2 regions of the Streptomyces sp. NPDC048479 genome follow, and region 1 is predicted to be linked to the other one. Evidence: riboswitches for the same ligand, from Rfam matches in the RefSeq annotation. Region 1 holds a riboswitch; the other holds the start of a gene.
What was found. A riboswitch is a leader RNA that binds a small molecule or an ion and turns the genes downstream of it on or off. The one in region 1 is predicted to bind thiamine pyrophosphate.

Region 1 (5,298 bases):
AGCCTGCCGTGTCTGCGGCAGGCGTCGGCGAAGATCTGGAGGTGATCCAGTTCCTCACCGGCCTCCATGCCCTTGTCCCGCAGCTGCACGATGTCGACCCCGGAGGCGAGCACGGCGTCGAGGAACTCCGCGAGGTCGCCCTGCTCCTTCCGGGCGTCCGTGCACAGATAGAGCCGGGCGTCGGACAGCAGCGCACGAGCCGTGGACATGATGGTTCCCCCCGGTGGGTCGGCGGTGTACGGGCAGGGCGGCACAGCCCCCGGCCCGCACACCGCGTGTTGTTGTCGTCAGGACGTCAGACGGCGAGCGCCTGGGCCCGGCGCTTCACCTCCGTGCCGCGATTCTCGCTGAGCGCCTGCGCGGGCGTGCCCGGCAGGCTCGGGTCGGCGGTGAAAAGCCATTCCAGCATCTCTTCGTCGGTGAAGCCGTCGTCCCTCAGGAGCGTCAGGGTCCCTGCGAGCCCCTTGACCACCTTGTCGCCGTCGATGAAGGCGGCAGGCACCTGAAGCGCCCGGTTCTCACCACGGCGTACGGCGATCAGCTGGCCTTCCTTGACCAGCTGCCGTACGCGTGTCACCTCGACATCGAGCATTTCCGCGATGTCAGGAAGGTGGAGCCAGGCGGGGACGAGAGCATCGATCTTTGCGTCAATCTCGGTCACAGGACAAGCGTGCCATCCCGGACTGACAGTCGGTAGCCGGACCCTAGTCGGCCGCCGCCTTCAAAGGGACGGACGGGTCGGCGGCGCGCGCCGGATCCAGCCGGATTCCGGACAGGATGAGCTTGCGCCCTTGCGCCAGATCACGGGCTCTGCCGACGGCGAGAAGCGCGACCAGAGAGCCGTCCCGCAGCCAGAGCACCGACCAGGCCGCGCCTGCCGGATCACCGCGCCACACCATCGTGTCGGCGGCCTCATGATGGCCCGCGTACTGCACAAAGCGCCCGAACTGCTCGGACCAGAAGTACGGCACCGGGTCATAGACCTCCGGTGGCTCCTGTCCGGGCGCGCCGCCGATGACATTGGCGGCGACCGTACGCGGCCCCTGCAGAGCGTTGTCCCAGTGGTGCACGAGCAGCCGCTCGCCGTATCGGCCGGACGGGAAGGAGGCGCAGTCCCCGACGGCGTACACATCGGGCAGCGAAGTGCGCAGATACGCGTCCGCGGTGATTGCGCCGTCCGGGCCGAGTGCGATGCCGGAGCCGGCGAGCCAGGCGGTGGCGGGCCGGGCGCCGATGCCGACGACCACGGCGCCCGCCGGAAGCTGCCGGCCGTCGGCCAGGATCACCGCGCCGGGCTCGATGTCCGCCACGCGCGCGTGGGTGAGCAGTTCGACGCCGTACTCCGCGTACCAATCGGTCATCGGGCCGGCGACCTCGGCGGGCAGGGCTCCGGCCAGCGGGCGCCCGGCGGCCTCGACGACGGTGACCGTGCAGCCCGCCTCACGGGCGGCCGTCGCGAACTCCGCGCCGATCCAGCCCGCGCCGACGACCACCATGTCGTGCTGCTGCGTGAGAACGGGGCGCAGCCGCGCGGCGTCGTCGAGGGTACGCAGCAGATGGACGCCGGGTACGCCCACGGCGCCGGGCAGGGTGATCGGTTCCGCACCGCTGGCGATGACCAGGACGTCGTACGGGACCGGACCTGCCGCGGTGTCCAGCTCATGGGCCCCGGCGCGCACTCCGGTCACCTCGCAGCCCAGCCGCAGTTCGATGCCGAGTGCCTCGAAGTCGACATCGAAGGCCGAGCCCTCCGCCTTGCCGAGCAGGATCGCCTTGGAGAGCGGGGGTCTGTCGTACGGCTGATGGGGCTCGGCGCCGATCAGGGTGACCGGGCCGGTGAAACCCTGCTCGCGCAGTGCCACCGCGGTCTGCACTCCGGCCATTCCCGCGCCGACGACGACCACGCGCCGCTGCGTCTGTGCTGTCTGCTGCTCGCTCACCCGACAACCTTACGCATCTGACGGACCGTCAGGAAGGCAGCTGTTCGACGACGCTCGTCCCGCTGCCCTCCTGGGACTCCCATTCCCAGCTCTCCTCCAGCCGCAGCCGCCCGTCCTCGAGCTCGACGACGGTGGAGAGGCAGCGCCCCGAGGACGTCCCGCCGTCCGCCTTCAGCTGCACATAACGGAAGTCGAGCCGGTCGCCCTCCCTGGTGCCCACAAGGTGGCCACGGAGCACATCGCCGCCCTCGTACTCGGCCCAGATCCGGCCTTCCTGCTCGTGGTACGTGAACCGGGTCCGGGTCCCCACCTGGCCCGGAGCCTGGTCTGCGACCGGGGAGAGCACGAGTCCGTCGAGCGACCTTGCCACAGTGGCTGCTCCCTTACTGCGAGTTGGGGCCTGGGGTTAGGGTGGCCACCGTAAGGCACTCGCGGGAGCCCGGACGCACCGGGCTGAGAGGGAGGCTGGACGGCCTCCGACCGTACGAACCTGATCCGGGTCATGCCGGCGAAGGGAGGGGCTGGACGCCCATGTCGCGTACCTCAGACGTCCTCGTTGTCGGGGGCGGAATCATCGGCCTGGTCACGGCCTGGCGTGCGGCGCAGCGAGGGCTGCGGGTCGCCGTCGCCGATCCGGAGCCCGGCGGCGGCGCTGCGCAGGTCGCGGCCGGCATGCTCGCCGCCGTCACCGAACTGCACTACGGCGAGCAGACGCTGCTCGGCCTCAACCTGGAATCCGCGCGGCGCTATCCCGCCTTTGTCGCCGAGCTGGAGGAGACGAGCGGACAGTCCGTCGGCTATCGCGCCTGTGGCACGCTCGCGGTCGCGCTCGACGCCGACGACCGCGCGCATCTGCGTGAACTGCACGCCCTGCAGCGTCAGTCCGGCCTGGAGTCGGAGTGGCTGACGGGGCGCGAATGCCGCCGCCTGGAGCCGATGCTCGCGCCCGGCGTGCGCGGGGGCCTTCGGGTGGACGGCGACCACCAGGTCGATCCACGGCGGCTGGCCGCGGCGCTGGTGGCGGCCTGCGAGCGGGTAGGGGTGGTCTTCCACCGCGGCTGGGCGGAGCGGCTGTCGGTGGTACGGGACCGGGCGGCCGGAGCTGTACTGACGGACGGCAGTGAGCTATCCGCGGACCAGGTGGTGCTGGCGTGCGGCAGTCTGAGCGGCAGGCTCGGCGGCGTACCGGAGGATGTACTGCCGCCGGTACGGCCGGTGAAGGGCCAGGTCCTGCGGCTGACCGTGCCGCGTGCGTACGCGCCGTTCCTCTCCCGGACCGTGCGGGCGGTGGTGCGCGGCAGTGACGTCTATCTGGTGCCGCGCGAGAACGGCGAGCTGGTCATCGGGGCAACCAGCGAGGAGCTCGGCTGGGACACCACGGTGACGGCGGGCGGGGTGTACGAGCTGCTGCGCGACGCGCACGAGCTGGTGCCCGGCATCACCGAGCTGCCGCTCACCGAGACCCGCGCCGGGCTGCGCCCCGGCTCTCCCGACAATGCGCCGCTGCTGGGCCCGACCGCTCTGCCGGGCCTGCATCTGGCCACCGGCCACCACCGCAACGGGGTGCTGCTCACACCCGTCACCGGCGATGTGATTGCCACGGTGCTGGTCACCGGCGCACTGCCGGACGAGGCTCGCCTCTTCACTCCTCGCCGCTTCTCCCCCGTACCTCAGGAGCAGCCCGCATGAACGTCCCCGTGTCCGTCACCATCACCGTCTCCGTCAACGGCGAGGCGCGCGAGCTCGCCACAGGCACCACGCTGGACGCCCTGGTCACGTCCCTCACCGCCGCCCCGTCCGGAGTCGCCGCCGCCGTCAACGAGACGGTCGTCCCGCGCAGCCGATGGGCCGGCACCCGGCTCGGCGACGGCGACCGTGTCGAAGTCCTCACCGCAGTGCAGGGAGGCTGATCAGCCATGGCCGACGACCGTCTCACCATCGGCGGCACCGCCTTCAACTCCCGGCTGATCATGGGTACGGGCGGGGCGCCTAGCCTCGACGTACTCGAACGGTCCCTCGTCGCGAGCGGCACGGAGCTGACCACTGTCGCGATGCGCCGCCTCGACCCGACCGTCCAGGGCTCCGTGCTGTCCGTACTGGAGAAGCTGAACATCCGTGTGCTGCCCAATACGGCGGGCTGCTTCACGGCGGGCGAGGCCGTCCTGACCGCGCGGCTCGCCCGGGAGGCGCTCGGCACGGAGTGGATCAAGCTCGAGGTCGTCGCGGACGAGCGCACACTGCTGCCCGACCCGATCGAGCTGCTGGACGCGGCCGAGACCCTGGTCGACGACGGCTTCACGGTGCTGCCGTACACCAACGACGACCCGGTGCTGGCCCGGAAGCTGGAGGATGTGGGCTGCGCGGCGATCATGCCGCTGGGCTCGCCGATCGGCTCCGGCCTCGGTATCCGTAATCCGCACAACTTCCAGCTGATCGTCGAGCACGCGCGCGTGCCGGTGATTCTGGACGCGGGCGCGGGCACGGCCTCCGACGCGGCGCTGGCGATGGAGCTGGGCTGCGCGGCGGTGATGCTGGCCTCGGCGGTGACCCGGGCACAGGAGCCGGTGCTGATGGCGGAGGCGATGCGCCATGCGGTCGAGGGGGGCCGCCTCGCGCACCGGGCGGGCCGCATCCCGCGCCGCCACTTCGCGGAGGCATCCTCGCCGAGGGAGGGGCGCGCGACCCTCGACCCGGAGCGACCCGCGTTCTGACCGCTGCGCGGGGTCGTTTCCCCCCCACCGCTTCCCGTAACCAGGGCTCCGCCCGGGAAGCCCGCTCCTCAAACGCCGGAGGGGCTGGAATGGACAGGCCCCAAGGGCGTACCGAAGGGCGCACCGGGGTCCGGGGCGGAGCCCCGGGAAGCCCGCGCTGTCACAGCTCGGCTGCAGTACGGACCCGGTCCCGCCCCGGGGCGTCGGGGCTGTCCGTGGTGACTCGTAGAATCTCCCGCGTGGATACGACCCTCAAGGACCCCCTCGTCGGGCATGTGCTCGACGGCCGCTACCGCGTCGACGCGCGCATCGCCGTCGGCGGGATGGCCACGGTCTACCGGGCCGTCGACACCCGGCTCGACCGTGTGCTCGCGCTCAAGGTGATGCACCCCGCCCTCGCCACCGACGCCTCTTTCGTGGAGCGCTTCATCCGCGAGGCCAAGTCCGTGGCGCACCTCGCCCACCCCAATGTGGTGGGGGTCTTCGACCAGGGCGCCGAGGGTGCGTATGTCTATCTCGCGATGGAGTACGTCGCGGGCTGCACGCTGCGCGACGTCCTGCGCGAGCGCGGGGCGCTCCAGCCGCGGGCCGCGCTCGACATCCTTGAGCCCGTGCTGGCCGCGCTCGGGGCCGCGCACCGGGCCGGT
Region 2 (5,298 bases), on a different contig from region 1:
AGCACGCACCGCAGCCGCAGGAGCCGCAGGCACAGGCACAGCAATCACAGCCACAGCCACAGCGGTCTCAAGTGCAGCAGTCCACGGAGTCCGGCCATCCCGGCAACGCCGTCCCGGAGAGCGAGACCCCGGAGGGCTACACCCCCACCGCGCGTGACCTCCCGGTGATCAGCCGCAGCGGCCCCGGCGACACCGTCCAGGTGCAGATCAACCCGTCCGAGACGCCCGCGGCCGACGGGCTCGGCCCGCTCTACGTCGTCGGCGACGTCCACGGGTATCTCGACGAACTCCACGCGGCCCTCACCGAACAGGGCCTCATCGACGCGGACGGCCAGTGGGCCGCGGGCAACGCCCGGCTCTGGTTCCTCGGCGACTTCACCGACCGGGGCCCCGACGGCATCGGCGTCATCGACCTCGTCATGCGGCTCTCCGCCGAGGCCGCGGCCGCCGGCGGCTACTGCAAGGCCCTGATGGGCAACCACGAACTGCTGCTGCTCGGCGCCAAGCGGTTCGGCGACACCCCCGTCAACTCCGGGGCCGGAACCGCCACTTTCCAGGCCGCCTGGCTGCTCAATGGCGGCCAGAAGTCCGATATGGACCGTCTGCAGGACGTCCATCTGCAGTGGATGGCGCGCCTCGACGCCATCGAGCTGGAGGACGAGCATCTGCTGATGCACTCCGACACCACGGCCTATCTCGAGTACGGCGACTCGATCGAAGCGGTCAACGACACCGTCCGCGAGACCCTGACCCGCAATGACGCCGACGAGTGCTGGGACCTGTTCCGCAAGTTCACCAGGCGCTTCGCCTTCCGCGACGACGGTGGCCCGCAGGCCGTACGCGAACTGCTCTCCGCCTACGGCGGCCGACGCGTTGTGCACGGCCACAGCCCCATTCCGTATCTGCTCGGCGAGGTGGGCACCGAGGACGGTGAGGACGGCGCGCGTCCGGTTGTCGAAGGCCCGCATGTGTACGCCGACGGGCTCGCGATCGCCATGGACGGCGGCGTGACCATGGCCGGAAAGCTGCTTGTGGTCGAACTCCCGCTGCCTGACTGAGCCAACCCTCGACAGGGGATTTACGGAAACCCCCTGTCACCCCGTGCCGTAACCGCTCTACCATCGGCTTATCCGTAGCAGGCTCTCCTCCGTTTCTGCCCAACCGCCCGGTCGATGCGGGCAATCCGGCCCTACGGAGCATCGGGGGATGCACATGAACAGCGCTCCGCACCTGCTGACCGAGGATCGTGCCGAGTACGAGCGAATCCTCGATGACGCGCTGCGCAACGCCCATGACCGTCCGGATCTCGCTGCCGTGGGGCAGCGCCTGAACGCCGAGCAACTCCGCACCATGGCCCTGAACGCGACAGCACTCATCACCACAGCGGCCGCAGCCGAGTACGAGCACTATGTGAAGGTCCGCGAGGACCTGCGCGCGCCCACGGCCGCCGCGTCCGTGCACAATTCCGTGCTGGCCCCGGCCGCGGGCGAGGCAGACGAGAGCGGCGCCGGATTCGCCGCCGTCATCGCCGTACTGGCGCCGGTGCTCGCGGGAACGGCTGCGGCGATCTTTCTGCTGGTCGGCTACATCCTGAAGATGCTCAGCCCCACGCCGTCCTTCGCGGACAGCCTGCTCACCGCCGGGTGGTTCTTCGGCGCGGTCACGGCGGCCGGAATCCTGGTCGCCGCGGTCGCACTGCTGCTCACCGCTCTGCGCAACGGCGCGACCCAGGTCCCGGCCGAAGAGTCGGCGGGCGAGCCGGACGAGGTGGCCCGCGCCAGGGAGGCCTGGCGTCATGCGGTGCTGGAACGCGGCCTGCTGCCGTTTCTGCGGGCAGCGCTGGCCGATCCCAGCGCCGACCCGTCGTCCGCGGACCCGCCGAGCCATGTGAGCCGTATCCCGAAAGTCGGCTACAGCGGCCCGGACTACTCCAGCCCGAGCGAGGGCTCGACGACGGGCCAGAGACCCACCTTCACCAGTCCGGACTTCACCAGTCCGGACTTCGGCGGCCCCGAGCACCAGCCGGAGTGACCCCGGCCGGCGCCCGTGGCCGGGAGTTCACTCCGCGATCGGCAGATAGACCCGGTTGCCGGCCGCGGCGAACTCCTTGGACTTCTCGTCCATGCCCGCCTCGATCTCCTCCTGCAAGGCACCGTGCTGCCGCCGGATGTCCTGGGAGATCTTCATCGAGCAGAACTTCGGACCACACATCGAGCAGAAGTGTGCGGTCTTCGCCGGCTCGGCCGGCAGCGTCTCGTCGTGGAACTCCCGTGCCGTGTCCGGGTCGAGGGCCAGATTGAACTGGTCCTCCCACCGGAACTCGAAGCGCGCGTCGGAGAGCGCGTCGTCCCACTCCTGCGCTCCCGGGTGGCCCTTCGCGAGGTCCGCCGCATGCGCCGCGATCTTGTAGGTGATGACACCGGTCTTCACATCGTCGCGGTCCGGCAGGCCCAAGTGCTCCTTGGGCGTGACGTAGCAGAGCATCGCCGTTCCCCACCAGGCGATCATCGCGGCGCCGATACCGGAGGTGATGTGGTCGTACGCGGGCGCCACGTCCGTCGTCAGCGGGCCGAGCGTGTAGAAGGGGGCCTCCTCGCAGATCTCCTGCTGAAGGTCGATGTTCTCCTTGATCTTGTGCATCGGGACATGGCCCGGGCCCTCGATCATCGTCTGCACGTTGTGACGCTTGGCGATGGTGTTGAGCTCGCCGAGCGTACGCAGCTCCGCGAACTGCGCCTCGTCATTGGCGTCCGCGATCGAGCCGGGGCGCAGTCCGTCGCCGAGGGAGTACGTCACGTCGTAGGAGGCGAGGATCTCGCAGAGCTCCTCGAAGTTCTCGTACAGGAACGATTCCTTGTGGTGCGCCAGACACCAGGCCGCCATGATCGAGCCACCGCGGGAAACGATGCCCGTCTTGCGGCGGGCGGTGAGCGGCACGTACCGCAGCAGCACGCCCGCGTGGACGGTCATGTAGTCGACGCCCTGCTCGGCCTGCTCGATGACCGTGTCCTTGTAGACCTCCCAGGTCAGCTCCTCGGCCTTGCCGTCGACCTTCTCGAGCGCCTGGTAGAGGGGCACGGTGCCGATCGGGACCGGGGAGTTGCGCAGCACCCACTCGCGGGTGGTGTGGATGTTGCGGCCGGTGGAGAGGTCCATGACCGTGTCCGCGCCCCACTTGGTGGCCCAGGTCATCTTGTCCACCTCCTCCTCGATGGAGGAGGTGACCGCGGAGTTGCCGATGTTGGCGTTGACCTTCACCAGGAATCGCTTGCCGATGATCATCGGCTCGATCTCGGGGTGGTTGACGTTGACGGGCAGGACGGCCCGGCCCGCCGCGATCTCTTCACGGACGACCTCGGCGGAGACGTTCTCACGGATCGCGACGTACTCCATCTCCGGGGTGATCTCACCGCGGCGGGCGTACGCGAGCTGTGTCACCGCCTGGCCGTCGCGGCCCCGGCGGGGCTGGCGCGGGCGGCCGGGGAAGACGGCGTCGAGGTTGCGCAGTCCCCCGCGCGGCGAGGTGTGCTTGATCCCGTCGTCCTCGGGACGGACCGGGCGGCCGGCATACTCCTCGGTGTCGCCGCGGCCGATGATCCAGTTCTCCCGCAGCGGCGGCAGGCCGCGGCGGACGTCGGTCTCGACGGTGGGATCGGTGTACGGGCCGGACGTGTCGTACAGCGTCACGTCCTTGCCATTGGTGAGGTGCACTTGCCGGACCGGCACCCGGAGGTCGGGGCGCGAACCCTCGACGTACCCCTTGTGCCAGCCGGGCTTGCGCTCCGCCTGGTCGGCGGCAGGCGTGCGTGCATCCTGAACGGTCATGAGACCTACTCCCTACGCCGGCATTACCCGGTAACAGGTTCGGCGGTCGACGCAGCGGCTTCCGTACGATTCGTCACGACTCGTACGAAGGTCAGCGCCCTCTCAGCCCGGTGCTCCGAGCTCCCGCGTGTGCAAAGGTGCCACCACGCTAGCGTCATTTCTGGCGTGCTGAACAGTGGGCCTCTCCCGTTCTTGCGATGATCGGCCGGTGACCTCCTCGCAGCAGACACCCGAAGCACACGGCCATGCGCACAGCCACGGGCCGGCCGCGCCCGTCTCCAAGCACCTTCGCAAGGTCATCGCCGCGGTGCTGATTCCCTTCTCCACGGCGGTTTTGGTCGGGCTGTTCGTACTCTGGCCGGGCGGCGCTCCCGACCATCAGCGCAGCGGTGTCGGCTTCGACCGGCAGACCGAGCAGGGCAAGGTGGTGACGGTCGCGAAGGTCAACTGCAAGGACGTGAATGCGGCGCAGGTGCCGCCGACCGGTGACACCTCGACGCCCGAGGGGCGCGAGGCGGTCAATTCCCAGCGGGGCAGCTGCGCGAAGGCGACGATCGAGGTCACCAGCGGTAAGGACAAGGGCCGTACCTTCACCGAGATCGTCCAGCCGGACGCTCCACGGCAGTTGAGCAAGGGCCAGGGGGTGGTGGTGGCGTACGCACCCGATGCGCCCCGCGATCTTCAGTACTCCGTGACCGATGTGGACCGTAAGTTCCCGATGGTGCTGCTGGCCGGGATCTTCGCGCTCGTGGTGGTGCTGGTGGGACGGATGCGCGGTGTGATGGCGCTGATCGCGCTCGCCGCCTCGTTTGCCGTACTGACCCTGTTCATCCTGCCGGCGATCCTGCAGGGCTCAAATCCCCTGATCGTCGCGGTGATCGGGGCGAGCGCCATCATGCTGATCGCTCTCTATCTGTGCCACGGACTCACCGCACGTACGTCGGTCGCGGTCCTCGGCACGCTGATCTCGCTGCTGCTGATCGGACTGCTCGGTTCGCTCTTCATCGGCTGGGCGAGACTGACCGGCAACACCGACGACAGCACCGGCCTGATCCATGGCCTGTTTCCGAACATCGACTTGAGCGGTCTGCTGCTGGCCAGCGTCATCATCGGTTCGCTCGGTGTGCTCGACGATGTGACAGTGACCCAGACCTCGGCGGTCTGGGAGCTGCACCAGGCGGATCCGGGCTTGGGGCCGCGCGGGCTCTACCGGGCAGCCATCCGGATCGGCCGGGACCATATCGCGTCGGTCGTGAACACGCTCGTACTCGCTTACGCGGGCGCGGCGTTGCCGCTGCTGCTGCTCTTCTCGATCGCGCAGAGCAGTGTGGGCACGGTGGCCAGCAGTGAGTTGGTGGCAGTGGAGATCGTTCGGACCCTGGTGGGGTCGATCGGTCTGGTTGCTTCGGTTCCGGTGACCACCGCGCTCGCCGCGATGGTGGTGTCCGCGGACCGGCCGAGTACGGCGGGAGC

Region 2: another riboswitch for thiamine pyrophosphate. It lies ahead of thiC (phosphomethylpyrimidine synthase ThiC); the one in region 1 lies ahead of thiO (glycine oxidase ThiO).

What each region holds. Positions count from the first base shown of each region.
Region 1 is NZ_JBEZKA010000001.1:136,968-142,265, forward strand. Features, by position in the region: gene thiE (thiamine phosphate synthase) at 1-209, opposite strand, end outside; gene AB0D12_RS00620 (Rv2175c family DNA-binding protein) at 296-661, opposite strand; gene AB0D12_RS00625 (FAD-dependent oxidoreductase) at 705-1,940, opposite strand; gene AB0D12_RS00630 (hypothetical protein) at 1,969-2,310, opposite strand; TPP riboswitch at 2,362-2,474, shown strand; gene thiO (glycine oxidase ThiO) at 2,472-3,629, shown strand; gene thiS (sulfur carrier protein ThiS) at 3,626-3,850, shown strand; gene AB0D12_RS00645 (thiazole synthase) at 3,857-4,651, shown strand; gene pknB (Stk1 family PASTA domain-containing Ser/Thr kinase) at 4,891-5,298, shown strand, end outside.
Region 2 is NZ_JBEZKA010000012.1:16,385-21,682, reverse strand. Features, by position in the region: gene AB0D12_RS19750 (metallophosphoesterase) at 1-1,058, shown strand, start outside; gene AB0D12_RS19745 (hypothetical protein) at 1,207-2,031, shown strand; gene thiC (phosphomethylpyrimidine synthase ThiC) at 2,059-3,825, opposite strand; TPP riboswitch at 3,818-3,962, opposite strand; gene AB0D12_RS19735 (YibE/F family protein) at 4,034-5,298, shown strand, end outside.